4 regions of the Allobosea sp. MMO-172 genome follow, and region 4 is predicted to be linked to each of the others. Evidence: riboswitches for the same ligand, from Rfam matches in the RefSeq annotation. Region 4 holds a riboswitch; each other region holds the start of a gene.

Evidence for each region. A riboswitch is a leader RNA that binds a small molecule or an ion and turns the genes downstream of it on or off. The one in region 4 is predicted to bind thiamine pyrophosphate.
Region 1: it holds a riboswitch for thiamine pyrophosphate, as region 4 does, so the genes downstream of both, WFK61_RS03130 (LuxE/PaaK family acyltransferase) here and thiO (glycine oxidase ThiO) in region 4, are expected to answer to the same signal.
Region 2: it holds a riboswitch for thiamine pyrophosphate, as region 4 does, so the genes downstream of both, WFK61_RS11820 (TenA family protein) here and thiO (glycine oxidase ThiO) in region 4, are expected to answer to the same signal.
Region 3: it holds a riboswitch for thiamine pyrophosphate, as region 4 does, so the genes downstream of both, thiC (phosphomethylpyrimidine synthase ThiC) here and thiO (glycine oxidase ThiO) in region 4, are expected to answer to the same signal.

The regions. Positions count from the first base shown of each region.
Region 1 is NZ_JBBCUM010000001.1:655,288-662,812, reverse strand. Features, by position in the region: gene WFK61_RS03155 (SDR family oxidoreductase) at 1-325, opposite strand, end outside; gene WFK61_RS03150 (ABC transporter substrate-binding protein) at 322-1,299, opposite strand; gene WFK61_RS03145 (ABC transporter permease) at 1,462-2,211, opposite strand; gene WFK61_RS03140 (ABC transporter ATP-binding protein) at 2,208-2,999, opposite strand; gene WFK61_RS03135 (acyl-CoA reductase) at 2,989-4,437, opposite strand; gene WFK61_RS03130 (LuxE/PaaK family acyltransferase) at 4,443-5,519, opposite strand; TPP riboswitch at 5,612-5,741, opposite strand; gene WFK61_RS03125 (UDP-glucose dehydrogenase family protein) at 5,925-7,271, shown strand; gene WFK61_RS03120 (mannose-1-phosphate guanylyltransferase/mannose-6-phosphate isomerase) at 7,469-7,525, shown strand, end outside.
Region 2 is NZ_JBBCUM010000006.1:236,002-243,526, forward strand. Features, by position in the region: gene WFK61_RS11805 (TonB-dependent siderophore receptor) at 1-1,005, opposite strand, end outside; gene WFK61_RS11810 (FecR family protein) at 1,125-2,072, opposite strand; gene WFK61_RS11815 (RNA polymerase sigma factor) at 2,173-2,676, opposite strand; TPP riboswitch at 3,315-3,429, shown strand; gene WFK61_RS11820 (TenA family protein) at 3,509-4,156, shown strand; gene WFK61_RS11825 (TenA family protein) at 4,159-4,821, shown strand; gene WFK61_RS11830 (bifunctional aconitate hydratase 2/2-methylisocitrate dehydratase) at 5,177-7,525, opposite strand, start outside.
Region 3 is NZ_JBBCUM010000006.1:88,245-95,769, forward strand. Features, by position in the region: gene WFK61_RS11170 (OmpA family protein) at 1-827, shown strand, start outside; gene WFK61_RS11175 (hypothetical protein) at 1,079-1,276, shown strand; TPP riboswitch at 1,348-1,452, shown strand; gene thiC (phosphomethylpyrimidine synthase ThiC) at 1,532-3,409, shown strand; gene WFK61_RS11185 (hydroxyethylthiazole kinase) at 3,406-4,146, shown strand; gene WFK61_RS11190 (hypothetical protein) at 4,324-5,184, opposite strand; gene dnaK (molecular chaperone DnaK) at 5,517-7,430, shown strand.
Region 4 is NZ_JBBCUM010000013.1:51,833-59,357, forward strand. Features, by position in the region: gene WFK61_RS18695 (carboxypeptidase M32) at 1-143, shown strand, start outside; gene WFK61_RS18700 (Rdx family protein) at 279-593, shown strand; gene WFK61_RS18705 (thiamine phosphate synthase) at 741-1,355, opposite strand; gene WFK61_RS18710 (thiazole synthase) at 1,370-2,140, opposite strand; gene thiS (sulfur carrier protein ThiS) at 2,142-2,339, opposite strand; gene thiO (glycine oxidase ThiO) at 2,323-3,318, opposite strand; TPP riboswitch at 3,397-3,499, opposite strand; tRNA gene WFK61_RS18725 (tRNA-Ser) at 3,713-3,803, shown strand; gene WFK61_RS18730 (protein adenylyltransferase SelO) at 4,070-5,542, shown strand; gene WFK61_RS18735 (alpha/beta hydrolase family protein) at 5,539-6,198, shown strand; gene WFK61_RS18740 (L-serine ammonia-lyase) at 6,398-7,525, shown strand, end outside.

The DNA of each region.
Region 1 (7,525 bases), on a different contig from region 4:
GTGTTTCCCAGAAGCGGGCGCGGTTATCCGGGTCGAAGCGATAGGGCGCGAAGGCGTTGTTGACGACGACATCGAGCCGGCCGACCTCCTCCGCGATGCGCGTCGCCATGGCTGCGACAGCGTCCGGGGACGTGACGTCGGCCGCGACGGCCAGCGCCTCGCCGCCGAGCGCGCGGCATTCCGAAGCCACAGCCTCGGCCTCCGCTTCGTTCGTCCGGTAGTTGACGATGACGATCCCACCCTCGGCCGCGAAGGCTTTCGCGATCGCTGCCCCGATGCCGCGGCTCGCGCCCGTGACGAGGATGGCCCGGTCGCGGAAGCTCACGGCGCGCCATCCTTCGCCGGGATCAGGTCGCTCTTCACGACGGAACCCATATCGATCTGGCGGGCGATCAGGCCGAGGCTGCGGAACGTGTCGGCGCCTTTCTGCAGGGCGTCGAGATCGAAGCGGCCGAGACCCTCGCGCTCCGTCGTCGGCGAGATGCTCGAGGCATTGCGCAGCTTGATGATCTCGAGATTGACGGCCTCGTCGCGGCCGTTGATCGCGCGGGTGACGGCAATGCGCGCGGCTTCTTCAGGTTTGGCGATCATCCAGGCGGCGGAATCGCGATAGGCGGCGAGGAAGCGCTTCAGCAGCGGCTTGTTCTGCTCGTAATAGGCTTCCTTCACGACGAAGATGTCGCTCGGCAGATTGAGCTGGTCGCGGACCTCGATGACGTTGGCCTCGCCTAGCCCCTTGGCGCGGGCGACGAGCAGGCCGGTATCGGTCGCGGCGGTGGCGTCGACCTGGCCCTGCATCAGCGGCGCGAAGTTGAGCAGGCCCGCCGGCTGGATGGTGACGTCCTTCTCGCCCAGGCCCACCTGATGCAGCAGCACGAGCAGGTTCTGGTAGGTGCCGCTGGCGAGGCTGTAGACGCCGATGCGCTTGCCCTTGAGGTCGGCCGCCGTGCGGATACCGCTGCTCTTCAGCGCGACCACGTTGAAGACGTTCTGCGGGTAGATGTTGTAGATCGCGACGAGCTTCTCGCCCTTGTCGAGCGCGAGATAGAGCGCGGCCGGATCGGTGAAGGCGATATCGGCCTGCCCCGCGAGCATGTTCTGCAAGGCGGCGCCGCCGCCATTGCCGGGCACATAGTCGAGCGCGATGCCTTTCGCCTTGAAGAAGCCCTTGTCCGGCTCCGCCAGCAGATTGGTGATCTCGCTGATCGGCTGGCTCCAGCCGGCGACGGTGACCTTGTCGAGCGGTTGGGCCTGAGCCGATGCGAAGGCGGACAGCAAGAGCGCCGCGGTGACCGCCACGCTCGCCGTCATCCCGGACAAGCTGCGAAGCAGCGCCGATCCGGGATCCATCGTAGAGCGCGGAGCCCGATGATGGATCCCGGCGCTCCGCTTCGCTGCGGCCGGGATGACGAGCCCTGTTCTCAAAAGGCGAGCGAGCGTGAAGAAGACGGACATGGGAATCTAGCCTTTCGAGAAGCGATGCAGGACGCGGCGCTCGATCAGGCGCACGGCCTCGTAGAGCAGCATTCCAAGGGCGGTGAGGACGATGAAGAGCGCGAAGATCAGGCTCGAATCCATCACGCTCTGCGCGGCGATGATCGAGGCGCCGAGCCCGATGCGCCCGCCGATGAACTCGCCAACGACGGCGCCGACCAATGCGAGCACGACCGCAACGCGCAGGCCCGCCATGATGACCGGTAGCGCCGCCGGCAGCTTGAGCCGGAGCAGGGTCTGGAGGCGGCCGGCGCCGAGCATGCGGAAGAGCTCGCGCCTGGAAGCATCGACCTCGCCGATCCCCGTCAGTGTGTTCTCCATCAGCGGGAAGAAGCAGATCAGCGCGGTGATGACGACGGTCGGCGTCATGCCGAAGCCGAACCAGATGATGAACAGCGGCCCGAGCGCGAGCTTCGGCACGAGCTGGCTTGCCAGCACATAGGGCCGCAGCAGCCGGCTGAGCGCCGGGAACTCCGCGAGCAGGATGCCGGTGCCGAGCCCGACGATGGCGCCGATGCCGAGGCCCAGCGCCATCTCGGCGGCAGTCGTCGCCAGATGCGGCCAGAGCCTGCCGGTCGCGATCTCGCTCCACAGCGTCGCGAGCACGGCAGAAGGTGGCGGCAGGACGAGAGGTGACAGGCCGCCGAGCCGGCACCAGGCTTCCCAGCCGGCGAGCAGGGCGAGGAGCAGCAGGAGCGAGGGCAGGCGGGCCATCATGCCGCCGGCCTCCGATTGACAGCGGCTGCTCCATCCATGGCGTCGCGCAACTCGCGGCAGGCGGCGATGAAGCCGGGCGCATAGCGCATGTCGCGATGGCGCGGGCGGGCCAGCTCGATCCGGCGCACATGCGTAACCCGGCCGGCCGCCATCACCGCCACCGTATCGGCGAGATAAACGGCCTCGCCGATATCATGGGTGACGAAGAGCGCGGTCGTGCCGTTGAGCGCGCAAAGCCGCAGCAGATCGTCCTGCAATTCCTCGCGTGTGAGGGCATCGAGCGCCGCAAAAGGCTCGTCGAGCAGCAACAGGTCGGGATTGCCGATCAATGCGCGGGCGACGGCGACACGGCTCTGCTGGCCGCCGGAAAGTTCGGCCGGGCGACGCATGGTGAAATCCGCGAGGCCGACACGCTCCAGCAGGTCGAACGCGGCATCCTTGTCCGCGACGGTCGGGCGTCGCTTCAGCGAGATCGGCAGCAGGACATTGTCGAGCGCGCTCAGCCAGTCGAGCAGGGTCGGTGCCTGGAAGACGAAGCCGGCGCGCGGGCTCGGGCCGATGAGCGCCTCGCCACCGATGCGGATCGTGCCTTCGCTCGGCATCAGCAGGCCGGCTGCGAGCTTGAGCAAGGTGGTCTTGCCGCAGCCGCTGCGGCCGAGCAGGCAGTGGATCTCGCCGCGCGGGATCGTCCAGTCGATGGCATCGACCACGGCCGGGCCTGCCGCATCATAGCGATAGCTGGCCCGCTCGATCGTGACGAAACCGGGCTTGGCGGGATCAGTCGACATAGGGCGCGAACCCCTCTGCCGCGGCCTCGGCCGATTGCTCGATCTCGCTGAAGGTGACGAGGTCGAGCAGGCTGAAGCGCCCGTCATGATGCCAGCCGGCTTCCGGCGCGGTCATCCGGCCGAGCGGAGCGATGCGGCTGACGCCGACCTCGGCGAGCCGCTCGGCCAGCCGGAACAGCCGTTCGGGGGAGGCGGCTAGGCCGGCCGTCTGCAGGAAACTGCGATAGGGCGCGACGAGAGCCGGGACCGCGTCCAGGCTCTCGACCGCGACGAGCTTGAGCGTGCGGTTCAGCCCAGTCGGGCTCAGGGCTTCCGCTGTCTCGACATGGGCGACGCTCCAGGGATCGGATGGCTCGCCGAGAAGCTCCGCGGTGCCGTCCATCGCGCGGGTTTCCTGAGTGCCACGCCATGCGGCGATCGAGGCCGCTTCGCCTTGCGAGAGAGCCCGGCGCGGATGGCGCGAGGCGAGGGCGCCGAGCTCCTGCGCAACATAGCGGGCGAACTCCGCAGGGCTCACTTTTCCGCCACGCTCGACGAAGAGCATCTGCGGCGAATAGCAACCCTGCTGCTCGTAGCGGATGACGTCGTGAGCCGCGAGCCGGGCCAGCGCAGGCGCCTTGCGGCTGTCGAGAGCTTCACGGGCGATCGCGCCGAAGCCGATCTTGTGGCCATGCGGCAGGAAGCGGGTGGTGATCGGTAGCTTCGCGCGCAGCGCCGTCAGTGTCTCGTTGCCGCCATAGGCCATGACGGTGTCGGCCTCGCGCAGGAAGATCGGTTCGGCTGCCGCCTCGCCGCCCTTCCACCAGGTGATGGCGAGGCATTCGCCGATCTCGGGATCGATCTCGGCAAGCAGGCTCGCGAACCAGCCCGCCGTCAGCGGCTCGGCCGAGGCGAGCTTGCCGATGCTGCCGGCCTTGACCAGCAATCCGCAGATCAGGCTCCAGAGCGAGAGCGCCGGGACATTACCCGCCCAGACATGCAGCAGCAGCTCCGGACCATGGGCGCGCAGATAGCCGCTCTTCGGTGTCGGCTGGAAGCCGTCGAGCACGCCGGGATTGGCGAAATCCTCGGCGAGGAAGCGCAGCAATTGCGGCTTGCGGAAGGTCTTGAGATAGCCGGTCAGGCCGAGCCTGACGGTCTCGCGGTCATAGCCCGTGACGATGGGCAGGAAATGTTCGGCCTTGCGCCGCAATGGGTGTTCACGGTCGAGCAGCCGCGCGACGGCGCCGTCGATCGCCGCGACGATGCGGGCGGTCTCCATCCGTTTCAGCCGGGCGCGGGCGTTGTCGCGCACATGCGTGCAGAGCGCCGCCGCCTGCGCCTCGTCCAGCTCCGGCAGCGCGATGGTGGCGCTCTCGCCCCAGGCGCTGTGACGGACCTCGCGCCAGCGCAAAGTCCTGGCGTTCAGGCCCGGCAGATGGCCCGCATGCTCGATCACCGGCTTCAGCCTCGTGCCGCTGCGAGGAATTCGGCGATCGCGACCGAGCAGCCCTTCGAGGCCTCGCCATCGACGCGGCCGAGCAGCTTGAAGCCGCCCGGCACGATCTCGCCGGCATCCTCGGTCAGGATCGCCGCGAGGCAGTTGAAATGGGCGAGGTCGTGATGGACGATCACACCGCGCTCGCCTTCGGGCAGGTCGGCGCCGGTCAGCGGATCGACGACGCGGCTGCGAATCCAGTGCGGCCCGGATTTCACCGACGGGCAGGTGGCGTTGCCGTCGTCATAGAGCTGCGAGCTCAGCTCGGTCATCCCGTACATGTTGATGCAAGTGGAGCGCGGCACGCCGAAGGCGGCGCTGAGCCCGTCATAGAATTCGTCGGGCCCCAGTTCGCGCGACTGGCCCTTGAAGCCGCCGGTATCGAGGATGCGGCTGCCTTCCGGCAGGGCGAAGCGCCGGCCGCTTGCCGTGAGCGCATCCAGCACGGGAACGAAGGAGTAGCTCGCGCCGAGCAGGGCGTAGGGTTCGCCGCTCGCTTCGGCTTCGGCGAGCGCCGACAGAAGGCCGTCGAGGTCGAGACCGGCAGCATCGATGAAGGTTTTGGAAGCCGGCGTGCCGCATTCGCGCTTGGCGAGCGAGAGATAGGTGGCGAGCGAAGAGTTCGGCAGCTCCGCCTCGTCGGGGAAGAGGATGCCCATGCGGATGCGTTCGCGGCCACGCATGAAGCGCGCCCGGAAATTCACCAGCATCGAGCGCCTCCAGACGTCGAGCGTCGGGTGATAGCTGCGGCCGCGGATGCCTTGTGTCGTGCCGCTGGTCATGAAGACGTGGCTGGCGGCTTCAGGCGGGCTGCAGCTCAGCGTCAGGTCCTTGAAGGCGGTGATCGGCACGGCCGGGATGTCGCGCCAGCGCTTCACCGAGAGCGGCGTGCGGCCGCGCTGCAGGCAGAAACGCTTATAGGGCTCGTTGTTGCGGAACTGATAGGCGAAGACCTTCAGCGCCATCGTCTCGAATTCGGCTTCCGATGCATCGGGAAGCGCGATGAACGCCAATAGCGCCGCGATGATCTCGGCTTGCGTCACTTGAAAGCCCACTCCGTTCCGGCGCCGACGGACAAGCCGGAAGCGTCGATCGCAACAGGATCATCGGCGCAAGCTGGAATCAGGGCCTTGGGTGGCCGCATGTCCCGCATCCCTACGCCGGTATGATCCGGATCAGGTTCGGAGGGTCACCGCGTTGCTTGAGGCTCGAAAGCCCGGCCGGCGGAATCTCAGCCTCCTAGCGAGGCCCCCCTGGGAACGGATGCAGATGACGAGCGGTGGGCCCTGCTGTCAAGCGATAACGGCCGCGATATCGCAGCCGGGGGCGGGGCCAGGGCAGGCCCGTCGAGAAGAAGCCAATTCCGATTTTCCGGTGATTGCGCTATGCCGCAGCTGCGAACAGCAATCCTCGGCTTGCCATGATGGGTCAGCCCCAGGGAGAAACCGATGAAGATCGTGATGGTTGGCTCGGGCTATGTAGGCCTGGTCTCCGGGGCCTGCTTTGCGGATTTCGGACATGACGTCGTGTGCGTCGACAAGGTCGAGAGCAAGGTCGCGGCGTTGAAGCGCGGCGAAATCCCGATCTTCGAGCCAGGCCTGTCCGAGCTCGTGCGCAGCAACGCGGCGGCGGGGCGCTTGTCCTTCACCACCGATCTCGCCGGGCCGGTGGCCGAGGCGGATGCGGTCTTCATCGCCGTCGGCACGCCCTCGCGCCGCGGCGACGGCTTCGCCGATCTGTCCTATGTCTATGCCGCCACCCGCGAGATCGCGCAGGCGCTGCGCGGCTACACCGTGATCGTGACCAAGTCGACGGTTCCGGTCGGCACCGGCGACGAGGTCGAGCGCATCATCCGGGAGCTCCGGCCCGATGCCGATTTCGCCGTGGTCTCCAATCCGGAATTCCTGCGCGAGGGCGCCGCGATCGAGGATTTCAAGCGGCCGGACCGCATCGTCGTCGGCACCGATGACGAGCGGGCGCGGGCCGCGATGGCCGATATCTACCGGCCGCTCTATCTCAACAACGCGCCGATCCTGAACACCGGCCGCCGCACGGCGGAGCTGACGAAATATGCCGCCAACGCCTTCCTGGCGACGAAGATCACCTTCATCAACGAGATCGCCGATCTCTGCGAGCAGGTCGGCGCCAATGTCCAGGACGTGGCGCGTGGCATGGGCCTCGACAACCGCATCGGTTCGAAGTTCCTGCATGCCGGCCCGGGCTATGGCGGCTCCTGCTTCCCGAAGGACACGCTCGCCCTGATCAAGACGGCGCAGGATTACGGCACGCCGTCGCGCATCGTCGAGACCGTCGCGGCGGTGAACGACCAGCGCAAGCGGGCGATGGGCCGCAAGGTGGTGGCGGCCTGCGGCGGCTCGGTGCGGGGCAAGACGATCGCGGTGCTGGGCCTGACCTTCAAGCCGAACACCGACGACATGCGCGACGCACCCTCGATCGCTGTGATCACGACCCTGCAGGATGGCGGCGCCACGATCAGAGCCTATGATCCGGAGGGGATGGAGCAGGCCAAGGCGGTGCTGCCGGCCGGCGTGACCTATTGCCGCGACGCCTATGAATGCGTGGCCGGCGCGGATGCGGCGGTGATCGTGACCGAGTGGAACATCTTCCGCGCGCTCGATCTCGACCGCGTCAAGGCGGCGATGGCGGCGCCCGTCCTCGTCGACCTGCGCAATGTCTATCGAGCCGAGCAGGTCCGCGCCAAGGGCTTCACCTATGCCGATGTCGGCCGTGGCATCGACGCCCCGGAGGGCAGGCACGCCGAGACCGCGGCCTGAACCGATGCCCCGGACGATCGATCGTCGTAGCGGCCGAGGCGGCAGCGCGGGCCTGCCCGTCTCCTTAAGGACTTCGCTACCAAACCCGTCGATCGGGCGCCGCATACACCTTCCCGTAAAGCGGTGCCGTTACGTTGCGATACTGGACATGCGCGCTGTTCGAATGAAGGCGTTGCGCAAGGCGGAGTGGCTTTGAGATGGCGCCGAAGATCATACCTGTCGTGATGTGCGGCGGCGCCGGGACGCGGTTGTGG
Region 2 (7,525 bases), on a different contig from region 4:
ATAGGAGCGGTCGTTATCGGCGAAATCGACCTGCGTGCCGCTCTGCCGGCCCATGGCCACGACGCGGTAGAGCAGGCTCTTGTCGGCCGTCACCGGGCCGCTGACGTCGATGCCCGCCTGCAGGCGGCTGAAGCTGCCGGCCTGGACGAAGACCTCTCGACGGGCCTCATCGAGCGGGCGCTTGCTCACCATGTTGACGATGCCGCCGGGCGGGTTCTGGCCGTAGAGCACGGAGGAGGGGCCGCGCAGGACCTCGATGCGCTCCAGGCCGAAAGGCTCGCTCTGAGTACCCTGGGAGCCGACGCCATAGGGCAGCACCAGTCCGTCCTGATAGAATTTCGGCGAGAAGCCGCGGATGCGGACGAGGTCGCGCGTCGTGTTCGTCCCGTAGATGTCGCTATAGGTGCCGGGCGTGTAGCGCAGCGCCTCGCCGATGCTTTGCGTGCCCTGCTGGGTGACCTGCGCGGCAGTGACGACGGAGACCGATTGCGGCGTCTCTAGCAGCGGCGTGTCGGTCTTGGTCGAGGAGGCGCTGCGATGCGCCACCACGCCGTCGACCGGCCCCCAGGCAGTCTCGTTGCGTCCCTGGACCTCGATCGTGTCGAGCTGCAGCGAGCCTGCGCCCGCGGCCGAGCCGGTGATCGCGACCTGCGGCGAGATCGCGACGGTGGTGGCGTTGGTGAAGCGGTAGGACAACCCGGTCCCCTGCAGGATGCGGGCGATCGCCTGCTCGCGCGTCGCCGGCCCCGACAGGCCGGGCGAAGTCTTGCCGGCCGCGACGCTGGCGAGATAGGTGACCTGGATACCGGCCTGGCGGCCGAAGGCGGTCAGGGCGCGGTTCAGCGGCCCGGCCGGGATGTCGAACGACGACTGGACGGCGCTCTGGGCGAAGGCACCGGTATCGGTCGTGACGACACCGGTGGCGAGCGCCGTGATCGTCAACGCCGCGAACAGCGCTGCCCTCCGCCTGACTGCGGCGGTGGAATTTCCAGCCCCGAACCCCATCCCGAACAACTCCGTGCTTGTACGTCACGGGGATGGCGGCATCCGATCATGCGGGTCGCGCCGGCCCCATCACTGTTACAATCGGGGCCGCGGGATTTTCACCCTCGCTGCGAATTTTTTCAGAGCGGGGAGATGATCGTGACGAAGGAGGAGACCTGGCGGACGCGCGCGCCGGCCGGATGAACGACCGCTTCGAGCGCGCGGACGGGGTCGCTGAGGTCGAACAGGCCGCTGACGCGCTGGGAGCCGATGAAGGGATCGGCCATGACGATGCGCCCCGGTATCCAGCGCCCGATCCGCGCGACGAGCGTCGAGACGGCCTCCTTCTCGGCGATGATCAGCCGGTCGCGCCAGGTGGCGACCTGCCCGGCCTCCAGCCGGCCGCGCTCCAGCCGGTTCGAGGACGCATCGAAGCTCATCCAATCCCCGGCCTCCAGCCTCAGGCCGGCCGGCAGCGCAAGGCCGGGAGCGGCCGCCTGCACCGTGCCCCGATCGACGGCGACCTGAGCGAGGCCGGCCTCGTAGGAGACGTCATAAGCGGTGCCCAGTGCCGTCGCATCGAGATCGCCTGCCGTCACCATGAAGGGCCGCGACGTTTCACGCGCCACCTCGAAGAAGCACATGCCCGTCAGCAGCTCGACCTTGCGGCGCGCTTCGCCATAATCGACGGCGATCGCGCTGTCGGGGCCGAGCGTCGCCTTCGTGCCGTCGGCGAGCGTGAGCAGCCGCGTCTCGCCCTTGCCGGTGGCATGGTCGGCGCGGTTCCGCAGCAGGATCTCCGGCAGCAGCGCATAGCTGGCGCCGAGAGCGCCGAGGCCGAGCACGCCGCCGAGCAGCAGGGCCCGGCGATTCGGCTCGGCTCCTTCGCCATGCTCGGCGAGCACCTTGCCGGCAGCGCCATGCAGCCTTGCGACGCGCGCCCAGGCGCGCTCATGCGCCGGGCTGCGCGCCCGCCACGAGCGCATCATCTCGCTCGCCACCGGATTGGCGGGGTCGTTCTGCAGGCGGATCACGAGGTCGATCGCCTCGTCGGTCAGCCTGTCCTGGTCCTGTTCCGTTTCGCGCATCCGTCATCCTTCGGCGTGGCGCGGCCCAAGGCCGACGACACACGCCTACCGTCTATAACAAACGAGCGGCGGAAAAATTCACCAGCAGGGCAGGCTGGTTTCAGAGATCGTCGACCCGCGCGAGCAGATGGCGATAGGCCTCGTGGATCAGCCCCCAGGCCCGGGCATTCGACAGGCCGAGTTCCCGGGCGACCTCCGCGATCGTGCAATCGCCGATCCGGTGCATCTCGAAGGCCAGGCGGGTGCGCTCGGGCAGTTCCGCGAGCGCCTGCTGGGTCTGCGCGAGGCACTGGCGGGAATAGACGATCCGCTCGGGCGACGGCGCAGGGTCGGCGATCTGCGCGGCATCCTCGGCCGGCAGGTCCGTGAAGGATACGATCGCGTCGCGCCGGTGATGGTTGATGCTGAGATTGCGCGAGACCTGATAGAGATAGGCTCGGGGATTATGGTTGAGCCCAGCTTCGGGCGGAGGCGCGGCGAGCACGCGCACGAAGGTGTCCTGCGTCAGGTCCTCGGCCGTCTCGGGGCTGTGGCCGCGCTTGCGCAGGAAGCGGTTGATGTCGCGGGCATAGCGCACGAACAGCTGCTGCAGGTCCCAGCTCATCGCACCTTCACCGGCTCTGCGGCGCAAGGGAGCAGGCAGCCGGGCAGCATCGCTGGATGCGCCTGGCTCCGCTCCTGTGAGCCGTCAGGGAATGGTCTGGCGTAGGTCATGAGCCAGGGCGACCAAGGGCTAGGGCAAAGTTCAAATCGTTCAGCCGATCTTCGGCGTCATGGTGCCCGTGGATAAACGAGCAGGGATTTCCTTGCAATGACAATGATTTAGAACTATTTCAGAGTGCATCTTCAGCATCGGGAATTCCGAATGCCGTTCACGGAATCCATGCTACGGCGGCTGCCGATGGTGCTGGTGGGGCACGGCAGTACCCACTGCGAACAAAGCGTTATCCCGCTCAGCTAGACCGAAAATGCTCGAAACTTGGCGAGATCCAGCCTTGCCCCGGGGATGTGGACATGCGCTCCCGGGCGATCGCCACTATCAAGCCGTTGGCGCACCTCGGAAAAGCCAAGCGCAGAGCCGCCCGCTGAACGCTTGAGATCATTGGGCACCGCTAACCGCTCGCGTAGCGATCCCGCGTTCTCGTGAAACCCGCGGGAGCGGCATCGGACAGCGTATTTTTCGGGCCGCGAATGGCGTCGGCAGATGCCTCGGTGACATTGCTTCTGGTCTCGCCTACAAATGTCCGGACCAAGGGGTGTCCCGCAAGGGGCTGAGATACCGCTGGCGCGAGCAGCGCGGTGACCCTTCGAACCTGATCCGGATCATGCCGGCGAAGGGATGGGAATTGTCAGCCCTGCCTTTTGCCGGCCTCGTCGCGAGGCTGCATCATGTCGGAAAGCCGCGGTCTCGCTGCCAAGCGTGGAAGGGCAGCATCATGACCGAACGATTCACCGAGACGCTCAAGCAGGCCAGCGAGCCGGCCTGGACGAAAGCCGTTGAGCACCGCTTCGTCACTGAACTCCTCGCAGGCTCGATCTCCGACGAGGTCATGGCGTCGTATCTCGTTCAGGACCACCGCTTCCTCGACAGCTTCCTGACGCTGCTCGGCGCGGCCATTGCCACCGCGGATAGCTTCGATGCACGGCTGCGCTTCGGCCGTTTCGTCGGCATGGTGTCGGGCGAGGAGAACACCTATTTCCTGCGCGCCTTCGACGCATTGGGCGTGACGCAGGCGCAGCGCGAAGCCATTCCCGATGCAGCGCCCACCAAAGGCTTCCAGGCGATCATGAGGGAAGCTGCGGAAACCCGCTCCTATGCCGCGGCACTTTCGGTGCTGAATGTCGCCGAATGGCTCTATCTTGACTGGGCGTCCCGCGCGCCGCGGCCCTTGCCAGACAATTTCGTCCATGCCGAATGGGTCACGCTGCACGACAATCCCGACTTCCGCGACTTCGTCGCCTTCCTGCGCTCGGAGCTGGATCGCGTCGGCCCCTCCGAAGCGGAGGTCAGCCGGGATTTCTTCCTTCGGGCCGTCTCGCTCGAACTCGCCTTCTTCGATGTCGCCTATGAGGCAGCGGAGTGATCATGGACGTCTTCGATCGTCTCAAGCAGGCCGCTGTTCCCGAATGGCAGAGCTATGTCGACCATGCCTTCGTTCGGCAGCTGGGCCAGGGCACGCTGCCGGAAGCCGCGTTCCGCACCTATCTCGTGCAGGATTACCTGTTCCTGATCCAGTTCGCCCGTGCCTGGGCGCTCGCCGCCTATAAGAGCCGCACCATCGCCGACATCCGCGCCGCGCAGATGGGGCTGGCTGCAATTCTGGACGAGACGGAGCTGCATGTGCGGCTCTGCGCACGCCGCGGGATTTCGCGCGCGGAGCTCGATGCCGCGCCGGAGCATCCGGCGACGGTCGCCTATACGCGCTTCGTGCTGGATTGCGGCGCGGCCGGAGATCTGCTCGACCTCCAGGTGGCGCTGGCACCTTGCGTCATCGGTTACGCCGAGATCGGCAATGCGCTTGCCCCCGACGGTGTGGCTGCGCTGGCCGAGCATCCCTACCGCGACTGGATCGCCGAATATGCCGGCGAAGCGTATCAGGACGTCGCCGCAGCCGCCCGAAAGCAGCTCGACAGGCTTGCCGCGCGAAGCATGACCGAGCATCGTTTCGGCGAGCTGGCTGCCCTCTTCAGCAAGGCGTCGCAGCTGGAAGCGGATTTCTGGCAGATGGGGCTTGAGGCTGCTGGTTGACGGCCTTGCGCCGGCACGACGTGATGTTGTCGGCGCATTTCACCGATCTCCAGCGAACCGGCCCAATCGGCGTCTCACAAGGAGGCTGTAGGAAATCCATCTTCGATTCTTGGCGGACCACCTGATCAAGATGTCAGCGCACCACATGGGCGACGGGGTTCGGCACGATTGCCGTCCAGTCTCCGCGCGCATGTGCGAGCGCAAGGCGCAGATTGTCCTCCAGAGGCGCAGCGACGACTTAAACGACGTGCCGGCCCGGATGGTCTCGTGGTACGTCGAGGTCAGAACGGGCTGCGCCTTGGTGGCTCGCCCATTCCGCTCCTCGCATCAGCTGACGACGAGTGGCGATCTGACGTCAGTAGTGGACCGATAATGCATCGATACGGGCCGTCTTGGGCGGAGCGAACTTCGTCAGGTCGATCCCGTCGACGGCAGCGCGATACTCCTCGATGCTGGGCGTACGGCCGAGAATGGCCGAGAGCACGACGACGGGAGTCGAAGCTAGCAGCGACTCGCCCTTTTTCTCGGCGGTGTCCTCGACAACGCGCCCCTGGAACAGGCGGGTCGAGGTCGCCAGGACGGTATCGCCCTTTTCGGCCTTCTCCTGGTTGCCCATGCAAAGATTGCAGCCGGGACGCTCGAGATAGAGGATGTTCTCGTATTCGGTCCGATTGCTCGTCTTCGGCTTGAGATCGTCGAACTCGTAGCCCGAGTACTTCTGCAGGATCTCCCAGTCGCCTTCAGCCTTCAGCTCGTCGATGATGTTGTAGGTTGGGGCCGCGACCACCAGCGGCGCCCTGAACTCGACCTTGCCTTCGGCCTTCTCCAGGTTCTTCAGCATCTGGGCGACGATCTTCATGTCGCCCTTGTGCACCATGCAGGAGCCGACGAAGCCGAGATCGACCTTCTTCTCGCCCCGATAATAGGAGACCGGGCGGATCGTGTCGTGGGTGTAGCGCCTGGAGACGTCCGCATTGTTGACGTCGGGATCGGCGATCATCGGCTCGTCGATCACGTCCAGATCGACGACGACCTCGGCGAAATACTTCGCATTGGCATCCGGGGTCAGCGCTGGCTTCTCGCCCGAGCGGATCTCGGCGATACGCTGGTCCGCCTTGGCGATCAGGCCCTTCAGCGTCTGGGCCGCATTCTCCATGCCCTTGTCGATCATGATCTGGATGCGCGACTTCGCGATCTCCAGCGACTCGATCAGCGTCTCGTCCTGGCTGATGCAGATCGAGGCCTTGGCCTTCATCTCCGCCGTCCAATCCGTGAAGGTGAAGGCCTGGTCGGCCAGCAGCGTGCCGATATGCACTTCGATGATGCGGCCCTGGAAGACGTTGTCCCCGCATTGCTGCAGCATCTGCGCCTGGGTCGCATGCACGACGTCGCGGAAGTCCATATAGGGCTGCATCTTGCCCTTGAACGTGACCTTCACCGATTGCGGGATCGGCATGGTTGCCTCGCCGGTCGCCAGCGCCAGCGCCACCGTGCCCGAGTCGGCGCCGAACGCCACGCCCTTGGACATGCGGGTATGGCTGTCGCCGCCGATGATGATAGCCCAATCGTCCACGGTGATGTCGTTCAGCACCTTGTGGATGACGTCCGTCATCGAGTGATAGACCCCCTTGGGGTCGCGCGCCGTGATCACGCCGAAATTGTTCATGAAGGACATGAGCTTCGGAATGTTTGCCTGGGCCTTCTTGTCCCAGACCGACGCCGTATGGCAGCCGGACTGATAGGCGCCGTCCACCAGCGGCGAGATGACGGTAGCCGCCATCGCCTCGAGCTCCTGCGCGGTCATCAGGCCGGTCGTATCCTGCGACCCGACAATGTTGACCTTTACGCGGACGTCCGAGCCCGCATGCAGCACCTTGCCCGGCGTGACGCCGACAGCGTTGCGATTGAATATCTTCTCGACCGCGGTCAGGCCCTGCCCCTCGATGGAGATTTCCTTGTTCGGGGCGAAGACCGGAGTCGGCTCGATGCCCAGTGTCTGGGCTGCGAAGGTCTGGAGCTTCTTGCCGAAGACGATGGCATAGGAGCTCCCAGCTTTCATGAACTCCATCTTCTGGGGCGTGAAGGCGGAGGCGACGTCGATGAGCTCCTGTCCGTTCTCGTCGCGGAGCTTCTTGCCCTTGGCATCGATCTTCAGGACGGTGCCGGTCTCAACGGAATATTTCTGCTCGAGGATGGGGTTGCCGTCGTTGTTGAGGATAGGCTTGCCGTCCTCGCCGGTCTTCTTGACCCAGTTCTTCAGGTTGATTCCGATGCCGCCGGTGACATCGACCGTGGTGGCGAAGATCGGCGAGATGCCGTTCGTTCCCGCGACGATCGGTGCGACATTGACGAAGGGCACATAGGGGCTGGCCTGCTTGCCCGTCCAGAGCGCGACATTGTTCACGCCCGACATGCGCGACGAGCCGACGCCCATCGTGCCCTTCTCGGCGATCATCATCACGCGCTTGTCCGGGTGCTGCTTCTGCAGCGCCACGATCTCCTGCTGCGCTTCAGGCGTGATCATGCACTGGCCGTGCAGCTCGCGGTCAGAGCGTGAATGCGCCTGGTTGCCCGGTGAGAGAAGATCGGTCGAGATATCGCCTTCGGCGGCGATGAAGGTCACGACCTTGATCTCGTCCTCGACATCCGGGAGCTTGGTGAAGAACTCGGCCTTGGCATAGCTCTCGAGCACGGCCTTCGCGAC
Region 3 (7,525 bases), on a different contig from region 4:
GCGAGCCCGGCCGCACCATCATCCGCGACGATGACGGCCGCGCCATCATCCGCCGCGACGAGGACCAGCGTTTCCGCGATCTCGGCTGGCAGGGCCGCTCCGAGCGCCGCGATGGCGAGAACCGCACGATCTTCGAGCGGCCGGACGGCACGCGCATCGTCACCGTCACGGACGAGGAGGGCCGGCTGATCCGCCGCACCCGCATCGACCGCGACAACCGCGAGGTGATCATCATCGACAATACGCTGCGGGACCGTCCGGGGCGCTTCGCCGACGATGTCGTGGTGCTGCCGCCGCCGCCGCTGCCGATCCCGCGCGAGCGCTATATCGTCGATGCGGACCGGGCCGACGAGGACCTGATCTACGAGACGATCACCGCCCCGCCGATCGCCGCGATTCCGCGCCGCTACACGCTGGACGAGGTCCGCTATTCGCCGGACCTGCGCGCCCGCATGCGCAGCGTCGATATCGACACGATCAATTTCGACACCGGCTCCTGGCAGGTCGGGGCCGATCAGGGCCGACGCCTGTCGGTGATCGCGGATTCGGTGAAGCGCGCGCTGCAGCGTTCGCCCAACGAGGTCTTCCTCGTCGAGGGCCACACCGACGCCGTCGGCGCCGATGTTGACAACCTCTCGCTCTCCGATCGCCGCGCGCAATCGGTCGCGGAAATCCTGACGCGTGACTTCCAGATCCCGCCGGAGAACCTGACGACCCAGGGCTATGGCGAGCAGTATCTGAAGGTGAACACGCAGGATGCTTCCCGCGAAAACCGGCGCGTCACGCTCCGGCGGATCACGCCGCTGCTGAGCGGCCAGAACCAGTGACGACCGGACGGGGTTGCTCTTTAGGCATCGGACCGAAAAGTGGAATCCACTTTTCGGAGAAATCCGATGCCAAGACAAAAGCTTGATCGCCACACTGCGTCCGATGGGACGCATGGCGATCTAAGCGGCCCCGCTCTTCCACAGGCGCAGGGAACAGCCGTTCCCTGCGCCTGTTTCGCTTGCCCTCTATCATCGCACCTTGAGGGACCGGATTGAGGATTTGGTAGGGTTGCCGGGTTAGCGTGCCCGCCATGAGCGACGCCATCTCCCTCGCCACCAGCATCGTCTCGATGCAGGCCGACTCGACCCGGCAGGCGCTGTCGGTCGAGATGCTCAAGCAGAATGCGCAGGCCGAGCAGGGCCTTGTCGCCATGCTCCAGCAGAGCGTCGAGCAGACGCAAGCGACGCTGCCGGCTGGGCAAGGCACGCTGGTCGACCGCACGGCCTGAGCCATTCCTTCCAGTCCTATCGGAGCTTCGCACAGCCCGTTGCCAAGCGGCGGCGCTGCGCCTAACCTCGTCTGCGTTCCGAGGGGTGCCCGCAAGGGCTGAGACGGCTTTCGAAGCTGAACCCATCGAACCTGATCCGGGTCATACCGGCGGAGGGACTGGAACGCGGTGCAGCCTTGGCCTGCACCCGCATCACAGCGCTTGAACCGCTTCGACGCCGGATCTCCTGACCTGTACCAAGGAGGAGATCCCCTGATGAATGCCCACACCAAACCCCAGAAGAATAGCGTCAAGACCGCGCCGCAAAGCGTGACGACCGGGCCGATCATCGGTTCGCGCAAGATTTATGTCGCCGCGCCCGAGCATCCCGAGATGCGCGTGCCTTTCCGCGAGGTCGTGCTGACGACCGATGCCGAGCCGCCGGTGCGCCTTTACGACCCCTCCGGCCCCTTCACCGAGACCGATGCGAAGATCGATCTCAATGCCGGCCTCATCCAGCCGCGCCGCGCCTGGCTCGACGCGCGCGGCTTCGAGCAGGTCGCGGGGCGCGCCGTCACCGCCGCCGATAACGGCAACATCTCGGCCGAGCAGCTCGTGCCGGCCTGCCCGGCCGAGCGCCCGATCCTGCAGGCGAAGCCCGGCCAGCTGACGACGCAGTACGAATTCGCCAAGGCCGGCATCGTCACGCCCGAGATGATCTATGTCGCCCATCGCGAGAATCTCGGCCGCGCCGCCATGCTGGAAGGCGCACGGGAGCGCCATGCCGATGGCGAGAGCTTCGGCGCCAACGTGCCGGAATTCGTCACGCCGGAATTCGTCCGCGAGGAGATCGCGCGCGGCCGGGCCATCATCCCCGCGAACATCAACCATCCCGAGCTGGAGCCGATGGCGATCGGCCGCAATTTCCTGGTCAAGATCAACGCCAATATCGGCAATTCGGCCGTCACCTCCGGCGCGGCCGAGGAGGTCGAGAAGCTGGTCTGGGCGATCCGCTGGGGCGCGGACACGGTGATGGATCTCTCCACCGGCCGCAACATCCACAACATCCGCTCCTGGATCCTGCGCAACTCGCCGGTCCCGATCGGCACGGTGCCGATCTACCAGGCGCTGGAAAAGGTCGGCGGCGATCCGATCAAGCTCGATTGGGAGGTGTTCAAGGACACGCTGATCGAGCAGGCCGAGCAGGGCGTCGACTATTTCACCATCCATGCCGGCGTCAGGTTACCCTATGTCCCGCTCACGGCATCCCGCGTCACCGGCATCGTCTCGCGCGGCGGCTCGATCATGGCGCGCTGGTGCCTGGCGCATCACCGCGAGAGCTTCCTCTACGAGCGCTTCGACGAGATCTGCGAGATCATGCGCCGCTACGACGTCTCGTTCTCGCTCGGCGACGGCCTGCGCCCGGGCTCGATCGCCGACGCCAATGACCGCGCCCAGTTCGCCGAACTGGAGACGCTGGGGGAGCTCACCAGCATCGCCTGGGACAAAGGCTGTCAGGTAATGATCGAGGGCCCCGGCCATGTGCCGATGCACAAGATCAAGGAGAACATGGACAAGCAGCTGCGCGAATGCGGCGAGGCGCCCTTCTACACCCTCGGACCGCTGACCACCGACATCGCGCCGGGCTACGACCACATCACCTCTGGCATCGGCGCGGCGATGATCGGCTGGTATGGCTGCGCCATGCTCTGCTACGTCACGCCGAAGGAGCATCTCGGCCTGCCGAACCGCGACGACGTCAAGACCGGCGTCATCACCTACCGGATCGCCGCCCATGCCGCCGATCTCGCCAAGGGCCACCCGGCCGCGAAGATCCGCGACGATGCGCTCTCCCGCGCCCGTTTCGACTTCCGCTGGGAGGACCAGTTCAACCTGGCGCTCGACCCCGATACGGCGCGGGAGTTCCATGACGAGACCCTGCCGAAGGACGCCCACAAGGTCGCGCATTTCTGCTCGATGTGCGGCCCGAAATTCTGCTCGATGAAGATCACGCAGGATCTGCGCGCCGAGGTTCTGGCGATGAGCGACAACGAGCGCGCGAGCCTCGAGGCTATGGCCGTGGAAGGCATGGCCGCAAAATCGAAGGAATTCCTCGACAAGGGCGGGAGTATCTATCTACCTGCTGCTGAATGAGCGGTTTCAGCGAAAAGCTTGACGCGGCCAGCGTCGCATCGATCCTTGCGCGGGTGGCCAGGCGCCGCCCGCGCATCCATTGCCTGACCAATACGGTGGCGCAGAACGTCACCGCCAACATGCTGCTGGCCATCGGCGCGGTGCCCTCGATGGCCAGCCATCCCGACGAGGTCGAGGCCGTCGCGGCGGGAGCGGGCGCGATCCTGATCAATCTCGGCACGCTCGGCCTCGAAGGCGAGCGCGCCATTCCCAAGCTCGTCGGCGTCGCGCAGGAGCGCCGCATCCCGCTGGTGCTCGACCCGGTCTTCGTCGAGCTCTCGCCCTTGCGGCTGCGGCTGGTCGGCGACGTGCTCGCGCTGTTCGACGTGCTGGTGCGCGGCAACGCCACGGAAATGGCGACGCTGGAGCCGCTTTTCGCACTCCGGCGCGATATCGTGCGCGTCACCACCGGCGCGGTCGACCGCATCGAGACGGAGGATCGCAGCCTGTCGATCGCGCATGGCCATGAATTGATGAGCAAGGTGACCGGGCTTGGCTGCGCATCGAGCGCGCTGGTCGCGGCCTGCCGGGCGGTCGAGCCCGATCCGGTGATCGCGGCGGCGGCGGCGCTGACCGTCTACGGCATCGCCGGCGAGATCGCGGCTGAGCGCGCTGCCGGGCCCGGCAGCTTCGCGATGCATCTGGTCGATGCGCTCGCGGGGCTCGACGAGGCTGCGCTCGCGGCGCGGATGGGCTGAGGCCACCAACCACCGCTGTCATCCCGTGCGCGTTGCAGCACGCAGTGCTGCGACGCAGACACGGGACCGTGCGCAGGAAGAGGCGCATTCTCGTCATGCGGTCCCGTGTCTGCGCAGCGGCATTTCATGCCGCAGCGCGCACGGGATGACAGCGCTCTATGACAGTGCTCTGCTCCGCTACTGCGTTGGCGCGAGGGGCAGCGGCGCGGGCTTCGGACGCGGCTTCGGCTTGGCGGCGGCGGGCTTCGGCTCGGTATTGAGCCCGAGCCGGGCGCGCAGCGAGGCGGCCCGGGCCTCGGTGATCCGGGCGCCGCAGAAGCCGAACTGGCCCTCGCGCTGGAAATCCCGGCAGATCATCTCGCGCTCGGCCGAGAACCCCGCCTGCTCGCGGGCGATCACGCGCTGCTCGACCGCGTCCGACTTGGCGGTCAGCGTGCGATAGCCCTCGCGCACGGCGCGTTCGGCGCTGCCGCGGGCCTTCTCGATCTCCTTGGCCTGCCCGGCGACGGCGCGGGCGTCCGGCCCCCACAGCCCGCGCGGGTCGATCCGGCATTGCGCGGCCTGCACGATGCAGGGCTCGGTCGGCTCGACCACGAGGAAGGCGCCGTCGAGCACGTCGAAGACGATCGGGCAGATCGGCGCTTCCAGCTTGTAGCGGGGCACGCCGGCCGGGCGCCCGAGCGCGGTGACCGGGAGCGGCACGTCGCCGAAGGAGACGGCGCAGGGATCGACGAGGTTGCTGCTCTGGAAGCCGTCGAGATTGAGCTTGAGGCCGTAGCCCGTCGCGGTCTTCGAGAACACCGCTTCGCCATGATGGCCATGGCGGTGCAGGGCCTTGCCGAGGATGGCGTCCTCGCCGGCGACCTTGATGGCGGGCATGCTCGGCGGCTTCGGCCCGGCGGGCGCGCCGGACTGGGTCGGAGCGGCCTGCTGGGTTCCGGGCGCGTTGAAGGGCTGGGCGCCCGGCAATTGCAGCGGCTGCGCTTGCGCGGTCGTCACGGCGGCGGCGAGGGCCGCTGAGGCGAGGATGAGGCGCATCGGTCGTGTCATGGCGGCCCAGTGAAACCGGAACGGCCTTTCTGCATGCAGGCGCGGGCAGGGTTACGCAAGGACGGGAAGGCCACACCCGGGCAGAAAGCGTGTCGCGGCGGCTGTCCGGCCGGAACTCCCGATTCTTAATCGGCTCGCCTGTCTTGCAAGGGGTGGAACACCCTCACTATATACGCCGCCAAGGGGCGGTTTAACCACCGTCAAACGTGGAATGCCGGTTTCGTTCGCCGCTGAAGCGGGGGCGATCCGGTCCATGGGCCGGCAGGCGGCGCACAAACGTCGCAGGTCGGCGATCTGCTCAATCGAAAGGGATCCCATCCATGGGTAAAGTCATTGGTATCGACCTCGGCACGACCAACAGCTGCGTTGCAGTGATGGAAGGCTCGACGCCCAAGGTCATCGAGAATTCGGAAGGCGCGCGCACCACGCCTTCCATCGTCGCCATCACGGATGACGGCGAGCGTCTGGTCGGCCAGCCTGCGAAGCGCCAGGCCGTCACCAACCCGGAGCGCACCTTCTTCGCGATCAAGCGTCTCATCGGCCGGACCTTCGAGGACCCGATGACGCAGAAGGACCTCTCGCTGGTCCCCTACAAGATCACGAAGGCCTCGAACGGCGACGCCTGGGTTGCCGCTGACGGCAAGGACTATTCGCCGTCGCAGATCTCGGCCTTCACGCTGACCAAGATGAAGGAGACGGCGGAGGCCTATCTCGGCCAGCCCGTCACCCAGGCCGTCATCACGGTTCCCGCCTATTTCAACGACGCCCAGCGTCAGGCCACCAAGGATGCCGGCAAGATCGCCGGCCTCGAGGTGCTGCGCATCATCAACGAGCCGACGGCGGCTGCGCTCGCCTATGGCCTCGAGAAGAAGTCGTCCGGCACCATCGCGGTCTATGACCTCGGCGGCGGCACCTTCGACGTCTCGATCCTCGAGATCGGCGACGGCGTCTTCGAGGTGAAGTCGACCAACGGCGACACCTTCCTCGGCGGCGAGGATTTCGACATGCGCCTCGTCGAGTATCTCGCCGACGAGTTCAAGCGCGAGCAGGGCATCGACCTGAAGAAGGACAAGCTCGCGCTCCAGCGCCTGAAGGAAGCGGCCGAGAAGGCCAAGATCGAACTGTCGAGCGCGGCCCAGACCGAGATCAACCTGCCCTACATCACGGCGGATGCCTCGGGCCCGAAGCACCTCGCCATCAAGCTCTCGCGCGCCAAGTTCGAGAGCCTGGTCGACGACCTGATCCAGCGCACCATCGAGCCCTGCAAGAAGGCGCTCAAGGATGCCGGCTTGTCGGCGGGCCAGATCGACGAGGTCGTCCTCGTCGGCGGCATGACCCGCATGCCGAAGGTGCAGGAGGTCGTGAAGCAGTTCTTCGGCAAGGAGCCGCACAAGGGCGTGAACCCTGACGAGGTCGTCGCCATCGGCGCCGCGATCCAGGCCGGCGTCCTCCAGGGCGACGTCAAGGACGTGCTGCTGCTCGACGTGACCCCGCTTTCCCTCGGCATCGAGACGCTGGGCGGCGTGTTCACGCGCCTGATCGACCGCAACACCACGATCCCGACCAAGAAGAGCCAGGTCTTCTCCACCGCCGAGGACAACCAGAACGCGGTGACGATCCGGGTCTTCCAGGGCGAGCGCGAGATGGCGGCCGACAACAAGCTGCTCGGCCAGTTCGACCTGATGGGTATTCCGCCGGCCCCGCGCGGCATGCCGCAGATCGAGGTGACCTTCGACATCGACGCCAACGGCATCGTGTCCGTGACGGCGAAGGACAAGGCCACCAACAAGGAGCAGCAGATCAAGATCCAGGCTTCCGGCGGTCTCTCCGAGGCCGATATCCAGAAGATGGTGAAGGATGCCGAGGCGAACGCCGCCGAGGACAAGAAGCGCCGCGAGGTGGTCGAGGCCAAGAACCAGGGCGAGAGCCTCGTGCACTCGACCGAGAAGTCGCTGAAGGACTATGGCGACAAGGTCTCCGAGGCCGACAAGGGCGCGATCGAGACCGCCGTCGAGGCGCTCAAGACCGCGCTGACCGGCGACGATGCCGAGGCCATCCAGGCCCGCACCAACGAGCTGATGCAGGCTTCGATGAAGCTGGGCGAGGCGATGTATGCGGCGAGCCAGGCCGAGGGCGCGGCCCCTGAGGGCGGTGAGCCCGAGGAAGCCAAGAAGGACGACGTCATCGACGCCGACTTCAAGGACGTCTCGGACGACAAGAAGAAGAGCGCGTGATCGCGCGCTCGTAACGCAAGCGACGTTTTGGCCGGGCTCGACCCGGCCACCGCGTCCGGGAATTGCAGGCTGTTCGGATGGCCGGGCTCGCTGCC
Region 4 (7,525 bases):
TGGTCGGCTGGCTGCGCGCCAATATCCATGGCAAGGGCGCACTGCTCTCGACCGACGACCTGCTGACCGAAGCCACCGGCCGGCCGCTCGACGCCTCGGTATTCAAGGCGCACCTGCGCCGACGCTACATCGACGAAGTCTGAGCGATCTTGATTTTATTTAGTCGAAACAAAAACTTAAGCCATAGCCGATTGCCGATCGGCCATGCAGCTTTCAGGCTTGCATCGGGACACGCGAAGCGGGATGTCGGAGACGACCTCCCGCTTCGGTAACCGATCATGCCCCAGACCAAGCCCGCCCCCCGCATCGCCATCACCTATTGCTCGCTATGCAACTGGATGCTGCGCTCGGCTTGGCTCGGGCAGGAACTGCTCTCGACCTTCGGGCAGGACCTCGGCGAGGTCGCGCTGATCCCGCGCACCGGCGGCATCTTCCAGATCCAATACGACGGCGAGCTGATCTGGGACCGCAAGGCCGATGGCGGCTTCCCGGATTCCAAGGTGCTGAAGCAGCGCGTGCGCGACCGCCTCGACCCCGAGCGCAGCCTCGGCCATGTCGACGGCCACACGATGTCGGCCGAGGCGGAGAGCTGAGAGCACTCTCCACCATCACAATACTGCGTGGTCATCCCGGACAAGCGGCGAAGCCGCGCCGATCCGGGATCCATGCCGGAACCCATTTCGGAAGCGCTCCGGAATGGATCCCGGGTCTCCGCTTCGCTGCGCCCGGGATGACAGCGTTCAGGCTGTGGCCCCGTGCTTCCGCGTCGCCGCGATCCAGGCCTTCAGCCGTCCCTCGGGATCGGCGTTCAAGGTGATATCGGTCACCGCCGCGACGATGTCGGCGCCGGCCTCGAACACGCCCGGCGCCCGCTCCAGCGAGATGCCGCCGATGCCGACCAGCGGCAGGTCGCCGATGCGGCGCTTCCATTCGCCCAGCCGCTCCAGGCCCTGCGGACCGAAGCGCATCTGTTTCAGGATCGTCGGATAGACCGGGCCGAGCGCGACATAGTCCGGCTTCGCCGCCAGCGCGCGCTCCAGCTCGGGTTCGTCATGGCTGCTGATGCCGAGCTTCAGGCCGGCCTTGCGGATCGCATCGAGATCGGCGTCGTCGAGATCCTCCTGGCCGAGATGGATGAAGTCGCAGCCCTCGGCGATGGCGAGCTTCCAGTAGTCGTTGACGACGAGCACGCAGCCGGCCGCAGCACAGAGCGTCTTCGCCCGGGCGATCTCGCGGGCGACCTCGGTCTCGGGACGATCCTTGACGCGCAACTGCACCAGCTTGACGCCAAGCGGCAGCATCCGCTCCAGCCAATCGGCACTGTCGAAGATGGGATAGAACGGGTCGAGCTTCATGCGAGACATGCCCTTCAGGCGAGGAAGGCTTTGCCCATGACGGGCGTGGAGGGAGCGGCCATGTCACGCGCCTCGATCGGCTGCGCGGCGAAAGCCTGCCGGCCGGCGCGGATGGCGAGCGCGAAGGCCTCGGCCATCGCGGCGGGATCGCCGGCCTTGGCGACGGCGGTGTTGAGCAGAATGCCGTCATAACCCATCTCCATCGCCTGCGCGGCATGGGAGGGCAGGCCGATGCCCGCATCGACGACGAGCGGCACATCCGGGAAATGCTGGCGCATGCTGCGCAGGCCATAGGGATTGTTGAGCCCCCTGCCCGATCCGATCGGCGCGCCCCAGGGCATCAGCACCTCGCAGCCGGCATCGAGCAAACGCCCGCCGACAACGAGATCCTCGGTGGTGTAGGGAAAGACCTTGAAGCCGTCGTCAGCGAGGATGCGCGCGGCTTCGACCAGCGCGATCACATCCGGCTGGAGCGTATCGTCCTCGCCGATCACCTCGAGCTTGATCCAGTCGGTGCCGAAGACCTCGCGCGCCATCTGCGCGGTGGTGACCGCCTCCTTGACGGTGTGGCAGCCGGCCGTGTTCGGCAGGACCTTGACGCCGAGCTCGCGGATCAGCGCCCAGAAAGCCTGACCGGCACCGCCTGACGATTCCCGGCGCAGCGAGACGGTGACGACCTCGGTACCGGAGCGCTTCACCGCCTCGGCGAGGATCGCCGGCGACGGATATTGCGCCGTGCCGAGGAAAAGCGGGTTCTCGGGCTCGAAGCCGTAGAAGGATGCCATCTCAACCTCCCTGCATCGGTGCGACGATCTCGATGCGGTCGCCCTCGTTCAGGGCTGTCTCGGCGCGCTTGCGGGCCGGCACGAAATCACCGTTCACCGCGGTGGCGACGATGCGGCCGCCATAGCCCAGTTCGGCCAGCGCCTCGGCCAGCGTCCTGGCCACGATCTCCTGCGGCGCGCCGTTAAGCAGCAAGGTCATGCAGCATCTCCGGTCTAGCTTGCGGGTTCAGCACGGCATCGGCCGCCATCCGCGCCATGGCGGGGCTGAGCAGAAAGCCGTGGCGATAGAGCCCGTTGACATGGATCACCCGGCCGCGACGCGTCAGCCGCGGCAGATTGTCGGGGAAAGCCGGGCGGGCATCGGTGCCGATCTCGACGATTTCTGCCTCGGCGAAGGCCGGATGCAGCGCATAGGCCGCGCCGAGCAGTTCCAGCATGGCGCGGGCGGAAATGCGGCGGCGCTCGCCACTCTCGATCATCGTCGCGCCGACCATGAACAGCCCATCCGCGCGCGGCACGATATAGAGCGGGATGCGCGGATGCAGCAGCCGGACCGGCCGCGACAGGCTGATATCGTCGCTGCGCAGCAGCAGCATCTCGCCCTTGACGCCGCGCAGATCCGGTAGGACATCGCGCGCCGCCAGTCCCCGGCAATCGAGCACGATATCGGCATCGAGATCGCTGGGCTCGGCGGCACTGTTGAACTGAATGACGGCGCCGTTGGCGATGAGCCGCTCGGCGAGCGCAGCGACCGCGCGGCGGGGGTCGAGATGTCCCTCCCCGCCAAAGAACAGCCCACGCGAGAATCGTCCGGCGAGGTCGGGCTCCAGACCGGCGATGGCCTCGCCGTCGATCTCCTCGAAATGGCTGGTGCGCTGGCCGAAGCGGCGCAATTCCGAACGATCCCGGCTGGGTGCGACGACGAGCGTGCCGTTGCGGGCGACGCCGCCGGCATGGCGCTCCCACCAGGCGGCCGCCTGCTGGCCAAGCCGGATCACAGGCTCCTCGGCACTCTCGCCCTCGCACCAGGGCGCCAGCATGCCGCCGGCATACCAGGAACAGGCGGCGGCGCCGATGTGGGGGCCGCGCTCATGGACGGTCACGCTGGCGCCGCGCGCCAGCAATTCGGTGGCGCAGGCCAAACCGACCACGCCGGCGCCGACCACCGCGACATTCAAGCCTGACTGAAGGCGTTGCGCCGTCATGCTCTTCCCTGCTCCCGGAAAGGCAGCGGCCTGGGGCACGAGCGGAATATCTGCGAGCCGAAGACCGTTCCCTTCGCCGGCATTACCCGGATCAGGTACGATGGGTTGGCGCAAACCCGCGCCTCTCAGCCTCTCGGCACCCCAACGGACGGGCCCAATCTAGTGGCTGCCGGGCAGAGGGGCAAGGCAAGCCGGCGCACAGCTCCTTTGCGGAAGATGCCGCCCTAGCACGAGGGAAACCGGTTGCGCCCTCCCTTCACACGGGAGGGATCGCTCGTGCAGACCACACGCATGCACAGACAGTGAGAAGGAAGTTGCCGACGAGGCTTGTCAAACGCCTCGGCAATCGGGCATAGAGCCTCTCGCCGGAGACGTGGCCGAGAGGCTGAAGGCACTCGTTTGCTAAATGAGCATACCCCACAAGGGTATCGAGGGTTCGAATCCCTCCGTCTCCGCCACTCCTTTTCCCGCCTTTGCGATTTCTGCCGAGAGCCCAACGGCTTAAGCTGCGTCAGCTGCGCGTCCTGATTGCCGCAGCACCCGACCCGCCACGGGGCTGAGGAGCATCCACGCCGGCGCAGACCCGGTTCAAAAGTCCGCCGGAAGGAAAAGAATCGTACGCTTGCCGTCGCGGACTTCCAGGGGCGAGCGCACCGCCAGTTCACCACGTCCGCCTCAATCTCCTCGATGTTGCGCCGTGGCCTGCCGGGTATATCTATGGTCGATGGTCGCGATCCCCTTCGACAATTCCTATGCGCGCCTGCCTGAGCGCTTCTACGCCACGGTCGCCCCGACGCCGGTTCCCGCGCCGCGGCTGCTGCGGCTGAACGAGCCGCTGGCGGCGCAGCTCGGGCTCGACGCGGGTTGGCTGAAGAGCCCGGACGGCGTGGCGATGCTGGCCGGCAATGACGTCCCCGTGGGCGCCGCTTCGATCGCCACGGCTTATGCCGGGCACCAGTTCGGCGGCTTCAGCCCGCAGCTCGGCGACGGGCGCGCCATCCTGCTGGGCGAGATCGTCGACCGGAACGGCAGGCGCCAGGATATCCAGCTCAAGGGCGCGGGCCCGACCCCGTTCTCGCGCCGGGGCGATGGCCGTGCCGCGCTGGGCCCGGTGCTGCGCGAGTATATCGTCAGCGAGGCGATGGCGACGCTCGGCGTGCCGACGACGCGGGCGCTGGCCGTCGTCCTGACGGGCGATTCCGTCCGGCGCGAGACGCTGCTGCCCGGTGCCGTGCTGACCCGCGTCGCCTCCAGCCATATCCGGATCGGCACCTTCCAGTTCTTCGCCGCGCGGGGCGATCACGAGGGCCTGCGCCTGCTCGCCGACCATGTCATCATCCGGCACTATCCAGCCTGCACGGGCGACGGGCGCTACCTCGCCCTGCTGGAAGCAGTGATCGCCGCGCAGGCCGCGCTCATCGCGCAATGGATGACGATCGGCTTCATTCACGGCGTGATGAACACGGACAACATGTCGATCGCCGGCGAAACCATCGATTACGGCCCCTGCGCCTTCATGGACACCTATCACCCGACGACCGTGTTCAGCTCGATCGACGAGCGCGGCCGCTATGCCTATGCCAATCAGCCGCCGATCGCCCGCTGGAACCTGACCCGCTTCGCCGAGACGCTGCTGCCGTTGCTGGCGCAGGACCAGGACAAGGCCGTGGCGATCGCGCAGGAGGCGATCGACCGGTTCGATCCGCAATTCCAGACCCATCTGATCGCCGGGCTCCGCCGGAAGCTCGGCCTTGCGTCCGAGGAAGCGGAGGATGTCGATCTCATCAGGACGCTGCTTGAGGCGATGCAGCAGGGCGAAGCCGATTTCACGCTGGTCTTCCGCCGGCTGAGCGAGGCCGCCGGCCCGGCGGGAGATGCCGATGCCTGTCGCAGCCTCTTCGCCAATCCTTCCGCCTTCGACGCCTGGGAAGAGCGATGGCGCCAGCGCCTGCTGCGAGAGGCGGCGCCGGCGGAGGCGCGGCAAGCTGCGATGCTCAGCGCCAACCCGCTCTATATCCCGCGCAACCATCAGGTCGAGGCGGTGATCGAGGCCGCCGTCGAGCGCAACGATCTTGCGCCGTTCGAGACGCTGCTGGAGGTCCTCGCCCGGCCGTTCGACATCCAGCCCGGCCGTGAGGATTATGCGCGGCCACCGGCCTTGCATGAGCGCGTGCTGGCGACGTTCTGCGGGACCTGAAGCCGATGTTCCTGTTCGATGGCCCCGAGCAGGCCGCAATCACGATCCTGCTGGCGCACGGAGCCGGCGCGCCGATGGACTCGGCATCGATGACGGCGGCGGCCAAGGCGCTGGCCGGGGCCGGCTTTCGCGTCGCACGCTTCGAGTTCGGCTACATGGCGGCAAGGCGAACCGGAACCGCACGCACACCGCCGCCAAAGGCCGAGAAGCTCAATCCGGAATATCTCGCCGCGATCGAGGCGCTCGGCGCCAGGGGCACGCTCGTCATCGGCGGCAAGTCGATGGGTGGGCGCGTCGCCAGCATGGTGGCCGATTCCCTGTTGGATGCCGGACGGATCCAGGGCCTGCTCTGCCTCGGCTATCCCTTCCATCCGCCCGGCAAGCCCGGGCAATTGCGAACCGCGCATCTCGCCGATCTGAAGACGCCGGCCCTGATCGTGCAGGGCACGCGCGACGAATTCGGCACCCGCGAGGAGGTCTCGACCTACGCGCTTTCGCCAGCCATCGATCTGCTCTGGCTGGAAGACGGCGATCACGACCTGAAGCCGCGCAAGCGGATATCCGGCTTCTCCGCCGCCGATCATCTCGGGACCATGGCCGGGGCCGTCCGCGGCTGGGCCGGAAAGCTCGGCGCGTATCCGGCCGACAGTGCGTGAAGCGGCGGCGCAGCGCTTGTCCCGGCAAAAGAGATGTGACGACAAGCGCCCCGCTCGGACATTCCCTTTCACCGCCCGTCATGCCATCGAAATAGGCGATGGCCTGGGCTCGGATGCAGGCGATCCAAAGCGTGACGGCGTGACGAAATCCTTCCGGGTTTCGCACTCCGCATAAAAAACGGTTCGACAGGGGGCGGGAATGTTCCTGAGCGTATTCGACGTCTTCAAAATCGGCATCGGTCCGTCGTCCTCGCATACGATGGGACCGATGACGGCGGCGGGGCATTTCCTCGCGCTGCTGCGACAGGACCCGTCGCGCGACCGCGCCGCGGCCGTCCGCGCGACGCTCTACGGCTCGCTCGCCTTCACCGGAAAGGGCCATGCCACGGACCGCGCCGTGGCGCTCGGCCTGCTCGGCTGGACGCCGGCCGCCTTCGATTTCGATGCCGCCGAACGTCAGCTCGACGAGCTCGGCCGCAGCCATCTCCTGCGCCATGACGGCTTGCCGCCGCTGGTCTTCGACCCCGCGACGGACATCGTCTTCGACTACGGGCCGCCCCTGCCCGGCCATGCCAACGGGCTCGTCTTCAGCGCCCGCGATTCCGCCGGGACGGAACTCCTGTCCGAGACCTATTACTCGATCGGCGGCGGCTTCGTGGTGACGGCGCAGGAGCGCGAGGCGCCGGCCGCAACGACGGAAGCCGCCTCCTGGCCCTACCCGTTCGCCAATGCGGCATCGATGCTGCGCATGGCCCGGGAAAGCGGCCTTTCCATCGCGGAGATGAAGCGCGCCAACGAGATCCACCGCCAGTCACCGGAAGAGGTCGAGAACGGCCTCGCCCGGCTCTGGTCGGTAATGAACGACTGCATCGAACGCGGCATGAGCCAGGAGGGTGAACTGCCCGGCGGCCTGCGCGTGCGGCGCCGAGCGGCGCGCATCCATCAGCAGCTGGCGGCGGAAAAGCTCGCCAACCGCGCCCAGCCGCATGCCTCGACGGATTGGCTCAGCGTCTATGCCATGGCGGTGAACGAGGAGAACGCGGCCGGCGGCCGGGTCGTGACCTCGCCGACCAACGGCGCCGCCGGCGTCGTGCCGGCCGTGCTGCGCTACTATCTCGACCATTGCGTCGGCGCCGAACCGGAGAAGGTCGCCGATTTCCTGCTAACAGCGGCGGCGATCGGCGGGCTGATCAAGCACAATGCCTCGATCTCCGGGGCCGAGGCCGGCTGCCAGGGCGAGGTCGGCTCCGCCGCCGCGATGGCCGCGGCCGGGCTCTGCGCCGTGCTCGGCGGCACTCCCGCCCAGATCGAGAATGCGGCCGAGATC